4 regions of the Streptomyces yatensis genome follow, and region 4 is predicted to be linked to each of the others. Evidence: riboswitches for the same ligand, from Rfam matches in the RefSeq annotation. Region 4 holds a riboswitch; each other region holds the start of a gene.
The links. Region 4 has a riboswitch for cyclic di-AMP ahead of J8403_RS12865 (M23 family metallopeptidase). Riboswitches for the same ligand answer to the same signal wherever they lie in the genome.
Positions count from the first base shown of each region.

Region 1 (2,192 bases), 2.8 Mb from region 4:
GGCCTTCTCCACGCCCTTGCCGTTGTAGCGGTTCTTGTCGCCGTCACGGAGTTCGAGGGCCTCGAAGGCGCCGGTGGAGGCGCCGGACGGAACGGCGGCACGGCCGGTGCTGCCGTCGTCGAGGCCGACCTCGACCTCGACCGTGGGGTTGCCTCGCGAGTCGAGGATCTCGCGAGCTACGACGACGTCGATGGACGGCACGAGGTTCTCCTTCGTATGGGTCTGCGGTAGCAGCACGAGCCTAACGGGCCCGGAGGGCTGCACCCCGCGTTCGCCCGCCCCACGAGACAGGGGCGTGACACAAAAAGCCAGATTCCGAATCACATATCCAGATTTCTGATGAATCCGGTCATGGGGGAGCCCCGGCGGGGCGCGCCATAGGGGCGGCACGCCCGACCGGGGCTCGGCTCTCAGGTGCTCACCCGGCTCAGCCGAGGTGGAGCTTCTGGCCCGGGTAGATCAGGTCGGCCTTCTCCACGATGTCGTCGTTCAGCTTGAAGAGCTTCTTCCAGCCGCCCTTGACGTGGTGCTCCTTGGCGATCGAGCCGAGGGTGTCGCCGGACTTGACCTTGTACTCGCCGTCACCCTTCTTGATCGGGCCACGGGGCTGCTCACGCGTGGCGCGCTCGGGCGCGGAGTGCGGCTGCGCCTTCGGCTGGGCAGGCTGGGCGGCCGGCGCCGACTTGGTGGAGGCCGACGGCTGGTCCTGCGAACCGGAGGGCGCGGAGGGCGCGGAGGGCGCGGAGGGCGCGGACGGGCTGCCGCCGGAGGTCAGACCCTTGCCGCAGACCGGCCAGGCGCCCTTGCCCTGGCTGCCGAGGACCTTCTCGGCGATCTGGATCTGCTGGCTCTTGCTGGCCTTGTCCGCGGTGGGGGCGTAGGCGGTGCCGCCGTACGCGGCCCAGGTGGAGCTCGAGAACTGCAGGCCGCCGTAGTAGCCGTTGCCGGTGTTGATCGACCAGTTGCCACCGGCCTCGCACTGCGCGACCTGGTCCCACTGGGAGCTGGTGGCCGCGGAGGCGGAGGTCGCCCCGATGAGGGGCGCGGCCACGGCGGCACCGGCGAGACCGGTGAGCGCGGCGATACGGGTGGCCTTGGAGGGACGGCGGTGCTTCCCGTTGGACTTCAGCATCGTTGGTTCGTTTCCTCACCGACGCCTACGAGGTGAGCTGTCGGGTTCGGACGTGAGTTGCCCGGCCGGTCGCGATGTGATCGCGCCCGGCTTCACCCCTAGCCGACGAGCCCGTGTCCACAGGCCACTCGGCACCTACCTTGGGTCCCCCGCTCCTGCCTTCGGCGCTGACGCGTCGGATTCCCCCCGACCGCCGGCAGGATTCGGCGTGACGATCGACGGTGCTCGCGGTGGCGAGCGGAAAGACGTTAAACACACCTCCCGAGAACGTTCAAACACCCCAAGGGCAGCGAATGGGGCTGTAATTGATCTCACCCGGCCCACATCGGCGCAGGTAGGGCCGGGTGAGGAGAGATCGGACAGGAGGTGTGGCCCGGAAATTGTGACGAGATGTATGTCTCACCGGAACCAGATCGGGCAATTCCCCCCGAATCACTGCTCCCTGATGGAGAGGTCAAGTCGCTGACCAGGGATGATCAGGTCGGGGTCGATTCCGATGAGCTCCTCGTTGCTCTCGTAGAGCCCTTCCCAACCTCGGGCCACATTCCGGTCCTCGGCGATCCCTGACAGATTGTCACCGGGGCGAACAGTGTAATCGTCGCCCGCGGGGCTCTGGTCGCGGTCCGCGGCGCCCCGCGAAGCGTGGCGGCCGGAGGGCTGGCCGTCCGCCGCGCCGCCGTCATCGGCCCGCTCCCCGGCGTCCGGGGAGCCGCGGTGGCGGCCGGAGGGCGAGGGGTCGGCGGAGGGATCCGCCGAGGACCCCTTCGAGCCGTCCGACGCCGAGTCGCCCGAGCCGTTCGAGCCGTCCGATGCCGGGTCGTCCGAGGCCGAACCCCCCGGCGTCCGGGTGCCCGATGCCGAGCCGTCCAGCCCGTCGGGGGACTTGGAGGTGTGGGGGACCTCCGGCTCCTCGGTCGATCCGGACGAATCCGGCTCACCGGTGCCGTCGGACGTACCCGAACGGTCCGCCTCCGGCGAGGAGGAGCCGTCCCGGCCCCGGTCCCCCGCCTCGCCCCGGCCGGTCCCCTGGTCGGGGGTGGCCGTGCCGCCGGGGTTCACA
Region 1 covers NZ_CP072941.1:6,033,376-6,035,567, reverse strand. The annotation lists gene eno (phosphopyruvate hydratase) at 1-201, opposite strand, end outside; gene J8403_RS25405 (LysM peptidoglycan-binding domain-containing protein) at 428-1,132, opposite strand; cyclic di-AMP (ydaO/yuaA leader) riboswitch at 1,140-1,309, opposite strand; gene J8403_RS25400 (LysM peptidoglycan-binding domain-containing protein) at 1,565-2,192, opposite strand, start outside.
Region 1: it holds a riboswitch for cyclic di-AMP, as region 4 does, so the genes downstream of both, J8403_RS25405 (LysM peptidoglycan-binding domain-containing protein) here and J8403_RS12865 (M23 family metallopeptidase) in region 4, are expected to answer to the same signal.

Region 2 (2,192 bases), 1.7 Mb from region 4:
GGAGGACGGCGCGGTGCGCGCCCTGGAGCCGGAGGCGGCGGCGCTGCCGGTGGGGATGGGGGAGTTGGCCGGGTGGCCGGACCGGGTGATGGAGCTGGGGTTCGAGGAGGGGGAGACGCTGCTGCTGTTCACGGACGGGGTGACGGAGGCCCGGGACCGCAACGGCGAGTTCTACGACCCGGCGAAGCAGCTGCGCGGCCGCCGCTTCGCCGATCCGCAGGAGCTGCTGGACGCGCTGGTGGCCGATGTCGAGCGCCATACGGACGGCGGGACGTCGGACGACATGGCGCTGCTGGCGGTCCGCCGCACCCCGGCCCGCGGGAACGGCCGGGGGAACGGGCGCGACGACGGTGATGCGCACCGCACCGGCCCTACGGGGGACGGCGATGCCTCCCACCGTGCGTAGCCGTCCGGGCCCATACCGTGCGTAGTCGACCGAGCTCCCTCCGCATAACAATTGCTGCACGATCGGCCCGCACGCGTTTTTGGGAACCTTTGACCAGTGTGCCGACTCGCCCCCATCTGTCCCCTCTTGAGCGCTAAGTTCATGCCAAAGGTGCGCGGATTCCTCAGAACAGCTTGGAATCACATCGCGCTCTCTATTAACGTTCGATAACGCAGCGCGGTCGTCACAACCGTCGCAAGGGCGGCACCGTGCGCCGTCGCCGAATCCCGTACGCACACCGGCAGTACCGCACCACCAGCAGCACCAAGGGAACCGGGGAACCAACACCTTGGGGTGAATCGGGTCGAACCTGACCCGTAGGAGACCTTCCTGCTCCGAACCCGTCAGCTAACCCGGTAGGCGAGAAGGAAGGAAAGGAGTGCGCCTCCGTGGCGTCCAACAGGTCTGCCCTGGACGAGGCCCCGTATCGCACACGGGGAGGCGGTTTGGGGACCGCCACCGCCTACGGCCCCGGCTTTGACGCCGGCGCCGGGATGAGTTCCGGGGACGGCCACTTCGCCCCCGACGATCGGTTCGCGGACGCGGATGGGGACGCGTTCCAGGGCCCGGGTGCCGGATTCGAGACCGAGCCCTGGGAGGAGTGGAACCCCACCGAGGAGTCCATCGCTCCCGTACGCGGCCGGCACCGCGTGGCCAAGCAGCGCGGCGGGACCATGGCGCGCAGCGGCGCCGTCCTGGGGGTCGGCGTGATCGCGGCGGTCGGTGCGGGCGGTATGGCCAGCGCCAAGGACCGTCCCAAGCCGCCCATTTCCATGCCGGATCTCGGCCATGTCGCCGATGAGGTCAAGGCCAGCCTGCCCGCCGCCAAGGACCTGCCCGGCATCGGCTCCTGGGCGTCGGACGACAGCGGCGGCCCGCAGACGGCCGCCGCCCCGCTCTCCCAGGCAGGCCTGACCAGCGAGGACGAGCAGCGCGGCACCACCGACGCGGGCGAGGCGCTCCGCGCCCGCATCCTCCAGCAGGCCGAGAACCAGCAGAACGCGGCGGACGAGGACAGCCGCACCGCCGCGGCGAAGGCGGCCGCGGAGAAGGCATCCGACCAGGCCGCGGAGGTGGCCGCCCAGCGCAAGGCCAAGGCCGAGGCGGAGAAGAAGGCCGCCGAGCAGCGGGCCAAGGAGGCGGCCGAGAAGAAGGCCGCGGCCGAGCGCCAGGCCAGGCTCGCCGCCGCGTACACCCTCCCCGTCGGCTCGTACACCCTGACCGCGAGCTTCGGCCAGGCGGGCGACATCTGGTCGGCCGACCACACCGGCCAGGACTTCGCCGCCCCGACCGGCACCCCGGCCAAGGCGGTGCACGGCGGCACCATCACCCAGGCGGGCTGGGCCGGTTCGTACGGCTATCGCATCGTGCTGACCCTCAGCGACGGCACCGAGATCTGGTACTGCCACCTGTCCTCGATGGTCGTCACCTCGGGCAAGGTGACGGCGGGCGACGTCATCGGCCGCGTCGGCGCCACCGGCAATGTGACCGGCCCGCACCTCCACCTCGAGGTCCGGCCGGGCGGCGGCTCGCCGATCGACCCGATGCCCTGGCTGCGCCAGCACGGGATGAACCCCTGATCAACCCATGATCAACCCCTGATACTCCGGCGGCTCTGGCGCTCTCTCCCCCCTTGACGCCAGGGCCGCCGGTTCAGGTCCCGACGGGGCCGCCCCTCAGAAACACCTTCGAGGAACGGCCCCCTCAGGAACACCTCCGAGGTAACGGCCCCCTCAGGAACACCTCC
Region 2 covers NZ_CP072941.1:4,910,873-4,913,064, reverse strand. The annotation lists gene J8403_RS20385 (PP2C family protein-serine/threonine phosphatase) at 1-406, shown strand, start outside; cyclic di-AMP (ydaO/yuaA leader) riboswitch at 689-823, shown strand; gene J8403_RS20380 (M23 family metallopeptidase) at 835-2,025, shown strand.
Region 2: it holds a riboswitch for cyclic di-AMP, as region 4 does, so the genes downstream of both, J8403_RS20380 (M23 family metallopeptidase) here and J8403_RS12865 (M23 family metallopeptidase) in region 4, are expected to answer to the same signal.

Region 3 (2,192 bases), 2.7 Mb from region 4:
TCTTCTCGAAACCTCCCCCAGACTCCGTCCGGGAGGTGCCCCCTGCCGCCTGTCCGGCGAAGGTCTCCTCGTCGATCAGCTCGTTCTTCAGGTTGGAGACCTTGGCGCTGAAGGACTTCGGCGGGAACCGCTTGGGGTCGAGATCCAGATCCCGGCAGACCAGCGACATCAGCCGCTTGGAGTCGGCGGCGTCGTAGATCGAGAACGATGAGGTGAAGCCGAGCTTCTTGGACTCGCGGCGCAGGATGCGGACGCAGGCGCTGTGGAAGGTGGAGACCCACATGGCGTTCGCCCGCGGGCCGACGAGCTCCTCCACCCGCTCCTTCATCTCGCCCGCCGCCTTGTTGGTGAAGGTGATGGCGAGGATCTGGCCGGGGTGCGTCCCGCGGGCGCCGAGCAGATAGGCGATGCGGTGGGTGAGCACCCGGGTCTTGCCGGAGCCGGCGCCCGCGACGATCAGCAGCGGCGAGCCGGTGTGCTCCACGGCGGCTCTCTGCTGCTCGTTCAACCCCTCGAGCAGGGCGGACGGGTCCACGACGGGCCGCGCCGCACCGTCCCGGTAGTGGGCCTCCCGGGGCACGGGCGCGTCGAAGCCGCCGCTGAAGAGGTGATGCGGCACGTCCTCGGCGCCATCGGGGCCGGGGTGCGCCGAATCCTCGGGCGGCGGCGGTGGCTCCTCGTTCGAAGGAGGCCCGAGGTCCGCCAGGAAGCTGTCGTCAAAGAGGCTGCTCATCGCTCCCCGAGTCTAGGCCGCCCCACTGACAGCCGATGCCCGAACATCACGAAACGGTTTCGGGCAAAACGGCCACCAGTCTTCACAGGAGCCCCACGTGTTGGCTACCGTCCTGCGTCAGGCGGCCCGGAAGATCCGTCGGCGAACCACGCCGGCACGGGCTGCCTCCGCCGAGTCCGGCACCGCCGCAAGGCGCCCGGAGCCGGGGACCCGACAACGCAACACCGGGGTGAATCGGCCCGAACGGCGTGGCACGCAGGTGCCGCCCGGACACGGCCGTAGGGCAACCTTCCGTACCGCCCGAACCCGACAGCTAACCCGGTAGGCGGTCCACGGAAGGAGTCGCCTCCCTTGGCGTCGCACCGCAAGCCGCGGAGCCGAATACCGGCCCCGCTCACCGGTCACGGCCGCCGTACGGCCGTCGGGTTCACCACGGCCGCTCTCGCATCCGTCACCCTCCTCTCCCAGACGGCCAACGCCGCGCCGGGCGACCCCAAGCCGGCCGCCCAGTCGATCGAGAAGGTCAAGGAGAAGGTCGACACCCTCTACCACCAGGCCGAGAGCGCCACCCAGCGCTACAACGCCGCCAAGGAACGCGCCGATCAGCAGCGGGCCAAGGTCGACAAGCTGCTGGACTCCGTCGCCGAGCGCACCGAGAAGCTCAACGAGGCCCGACGCACGCTCGGGGCCTACGCCGCCGCCCAGTACCGCGACGGCGGAATGGCCCGCTCCGCCGCGACCCTGCTGTTCTCCAACGATCCACAGGACGTCTTCGACCAGTCGCATCTGATCGACCGGCTGACCGGTCGGCAGAAACAGGCCGTCGACGACTTCCAGAAGCAGCAGGCGAGCGCCGCCAAGGAGCGCGGTAAGGCCAGCGAGAGCCTCGCCTCGCTGACCGCGTCGCAGAAGCAGCTGAAGACCCAGAAGAAGACCGTCCAGGACAAGCTGACCGAGGCCCGGCGGCTACTGGCGAATCTGACCGCCAAGGAGAAGGCGCGCCTGGCGGCGATCGAGAAGAAGAAGGCGGAAGAGGCCCGCCGTAAGGCGGCCGCGCTCGCCGAGAAGCAGCGCCAGGAGGCCGCGCGCAAGAAGCAGCAGGAGCAGCAGGAACAACCGAACGGAGACAGCGGCTCCGGTTCGACGACGCCCTCGGCCCCGGCCAACAGCTCCAAGGCGGCCCAGGCCATCGCCTTCGCCAAGTCGCAGCTCGGCAAGCCGTATGTCTGGGGCGCCACCGGCCCCAGCTCCTTCGACTGCTCAGGGCTGACGCAGGCGGCCTGGAAGACGGCCGGGATCTCGCTGCCGCGCACCACCTGGGACCAGGTGAAGGCCGGTACGCGCGTCTCGACGTCCGAACTCCAGCCGGGCGATCTGGTCTTCTTCTACGACGACATCAGCCATGTCGGCCTCTACATCGGCGACGGGATGATGATCCACGCGCCGAAGCCGGGCGATG
Region 3 covers NZ_CP072941.1:5,859,641-5,861,832, reverse strand. The annotation lists gene pcrA (DNA helicase PcrA) at 1-733, opposite strand, end outside; cyclic di-AMP (ydaO/yuaA leader) riboswitch at 892-1,076, shown strand; gene J8403_RS24665 (C40 family peptidase) at 1,085-2,192, shown strand, end outside.
Region 3: it holds a riboswitch for cyclic di-AMP, as region 4 does, so the genes downstream of both, J8403_RS24665 (C40 family peptidase) here and J8403_RS12865 (M23 family metallopeptidase) in region 4, are expected to answer to the same signal.

Region 4 (2,192 bases):
GCAGCGCCCGGATGTCCAGCAGATCGGCCGCCTCGCGCTCGGAGGGCTGGGCGACGCAGGCCCCCGCGTGCCGCCGGGTCGTCACGAAGCCCTCGGACTCCAGGGTGCGCAGGGCCTCGCGGACCGGCACCCGCGAGACGCCGTAACGCCGGGCGAGAAGTTCCTCGGTGAGCCGGCTGCCGGGCCGATAGGTGCCGGAGACGATGTCGTCGCGAATCGCCGTGCACACCGCATGCGCCGAAATCCGGCGACCGCCCTGGACCGCGGTCGTATCCCCGCTCACTTCCGGTCCCACATTGTCGAACCTCCGCCTTAATGCCCGCGAAACGCATCCATGGAACGCGCGTTGAACGACTCTATTCCCATCGGACGTCTTTTCCGATGGCGGAGTGCATTTCATGGATATTTTTTGGCCGGCGGGCGGCGGCACGCCGAAGGCCCCGTCCGGTGGACGGGGCCTTCTCGGAAGTCTCGCGGGACCGCGGGTGTGCGCCCAGCCTCGCGGGGTCAGACGTTGACGCCGTGCGAGCGCAGATACGCCAGGGGGTCGATGTCCGAGCCGTAGTCCGGGCTGGTGCGGGCCTCGAAGTGCAGATGCGGCCCGGTGACGTTGCCGGTGGCGCCCGACAGGCCGATCTGCTGGCCGGGGGTGACCTTCTGACCGACCGAGACGCTGATCGACGACAGGTGGCCGTACTGGGTGTAGGTGCCGTCGTTCATCTTGATGACGACGTTGTTGCCGTAGGAGCCGCCCCAGCCCGCCTCGACGATCTCGCCCATGCCCACGGAGTGCACCGAGGTGCCGGAGGAGGCGTGGAAGTCGATGCCGGTGTGGCTGCCGGAGGACCACAGTCCGCTGGCTGCGTGGTAGCCGGTGGAGACGTAGGAGCCGCTGATCGGCGTCTCGAAGGTGTTGAGCCGCTTGCGCTCGGCCTCGCGCGCCGCGCGCTCCTTGGCCTCGCGCTCGGCCTTGGCCTTCTTCGCCGCGGCCTCCGCCTTTCTGGCGGCCTCCTGGCGGGCGATCGCCTCCGCCTTGGCCTTGGCGGCGGCCTGCTCGGCGGCGGTCTCCTGGGCCTGCGCCTGGTCCTCGATGTGGTCCGCGATCCCGTCGCCGATCACGATCGCCTGGGTCAGACCGGTCTGCCGGGGACTGGGGGCCGTGTCGGCCGCGAACGCCTGTCCGGTGAGCCCGGCGACCACACCCGAGGCGACGGTGGTGATGCCCACGACGTTCGCGCCGGTGCGGACGTTGACCTTGGTGGTGCGGCGGTGTTTCCCGGTGGCAGTGCGGGTGGACGCCATGCTGAGGCGCACTCCTTTCCTTCCTTCTCGCCTACCGGGTTAGCTGACGGGTTCGGAGCAGGAAGGTCTCCTACGGACTCCTCCCCCGGCCGGGGAAGGGGCCCGATTCACCCCTGGGGACGTGTGGGTCCCCGGCTCCCCTGGCTCGCGCCGTACGGGGACTCGGCGATGACTGTCCGTGCCGCGGGTGCGGCGGGTTGCTGGCGAACAGCCGGACTGACGCTAAACGGGCCCGCTTTCGATCACCAAACGGTTCCGGTTTTTTGTTGCTCTCCCCACAAACCAAACAAGCTGTCACTCCCGCAAATCGGGCATGAAGGAAGGACCCCGACACCCTTACGGGGCCAGGGTCCTTCCGTTGTGAGCCCGTTGACCGGACCGCCTGCCGGATCGTCAGCGGACCCGGATCGTCAGCGGACCGGATCGTCAGTGAGCCCGCCTGGTCGTCGGCTCCTCGGCCGGATCCGGCCAATCGGCCAACTCCGGGCGGTTCAGCCGGAGATGACGCGCACCTCGCCGATGCCCAGCGCCCGGACCGGCTCCTCGATCGCCGAGGCGTCCCCGACCAGCACCGTGACCAGCCGGTCCGCCGGGAAGGCGCTCACCACCGCGGCGGTCGCCTCCACCGTGCCGGTCTCCGCGAGGCGGGCGTACAACTGCGCCTGGAAATCGTCCGGAAGATGCTGCTCGACCTGGTCGGCGAGAGTGCCCGCGACGGCCGCCGCCGTCTCGTACTTCAGCGGGGCGACGCCCACCAGGTTCTGCACCGCGACATCGCGCTCCTCGTCGGTGAGCCCCTCCTCCTTCAGCGTGCGCAGCACCTTCCAGAGGTCCTCCAGCGCGGGCCCGGTGACTTCGGTGGCCACCGAGCCGCTGATCGCCAGCATGGC
Region 4 covers NZ_CP072941.1:3,197,625-3,199,816, forward strand. The annotation lists gene J8403_RS12860 (GntR family transcriptional regulator) at 1-283, opposite strand, end outside; gene J8403_RS12865 (M23 family metallopeptidase) at 508-1,302, opposite strand; cyclic di-AMP (ydaO/yuaA leader) riboswitch at 1,317-1,480, opposite strand; gene J8403_RS12870 (M16 family metallopeptidase) at 1,794-2,192, opposite strand, start outside.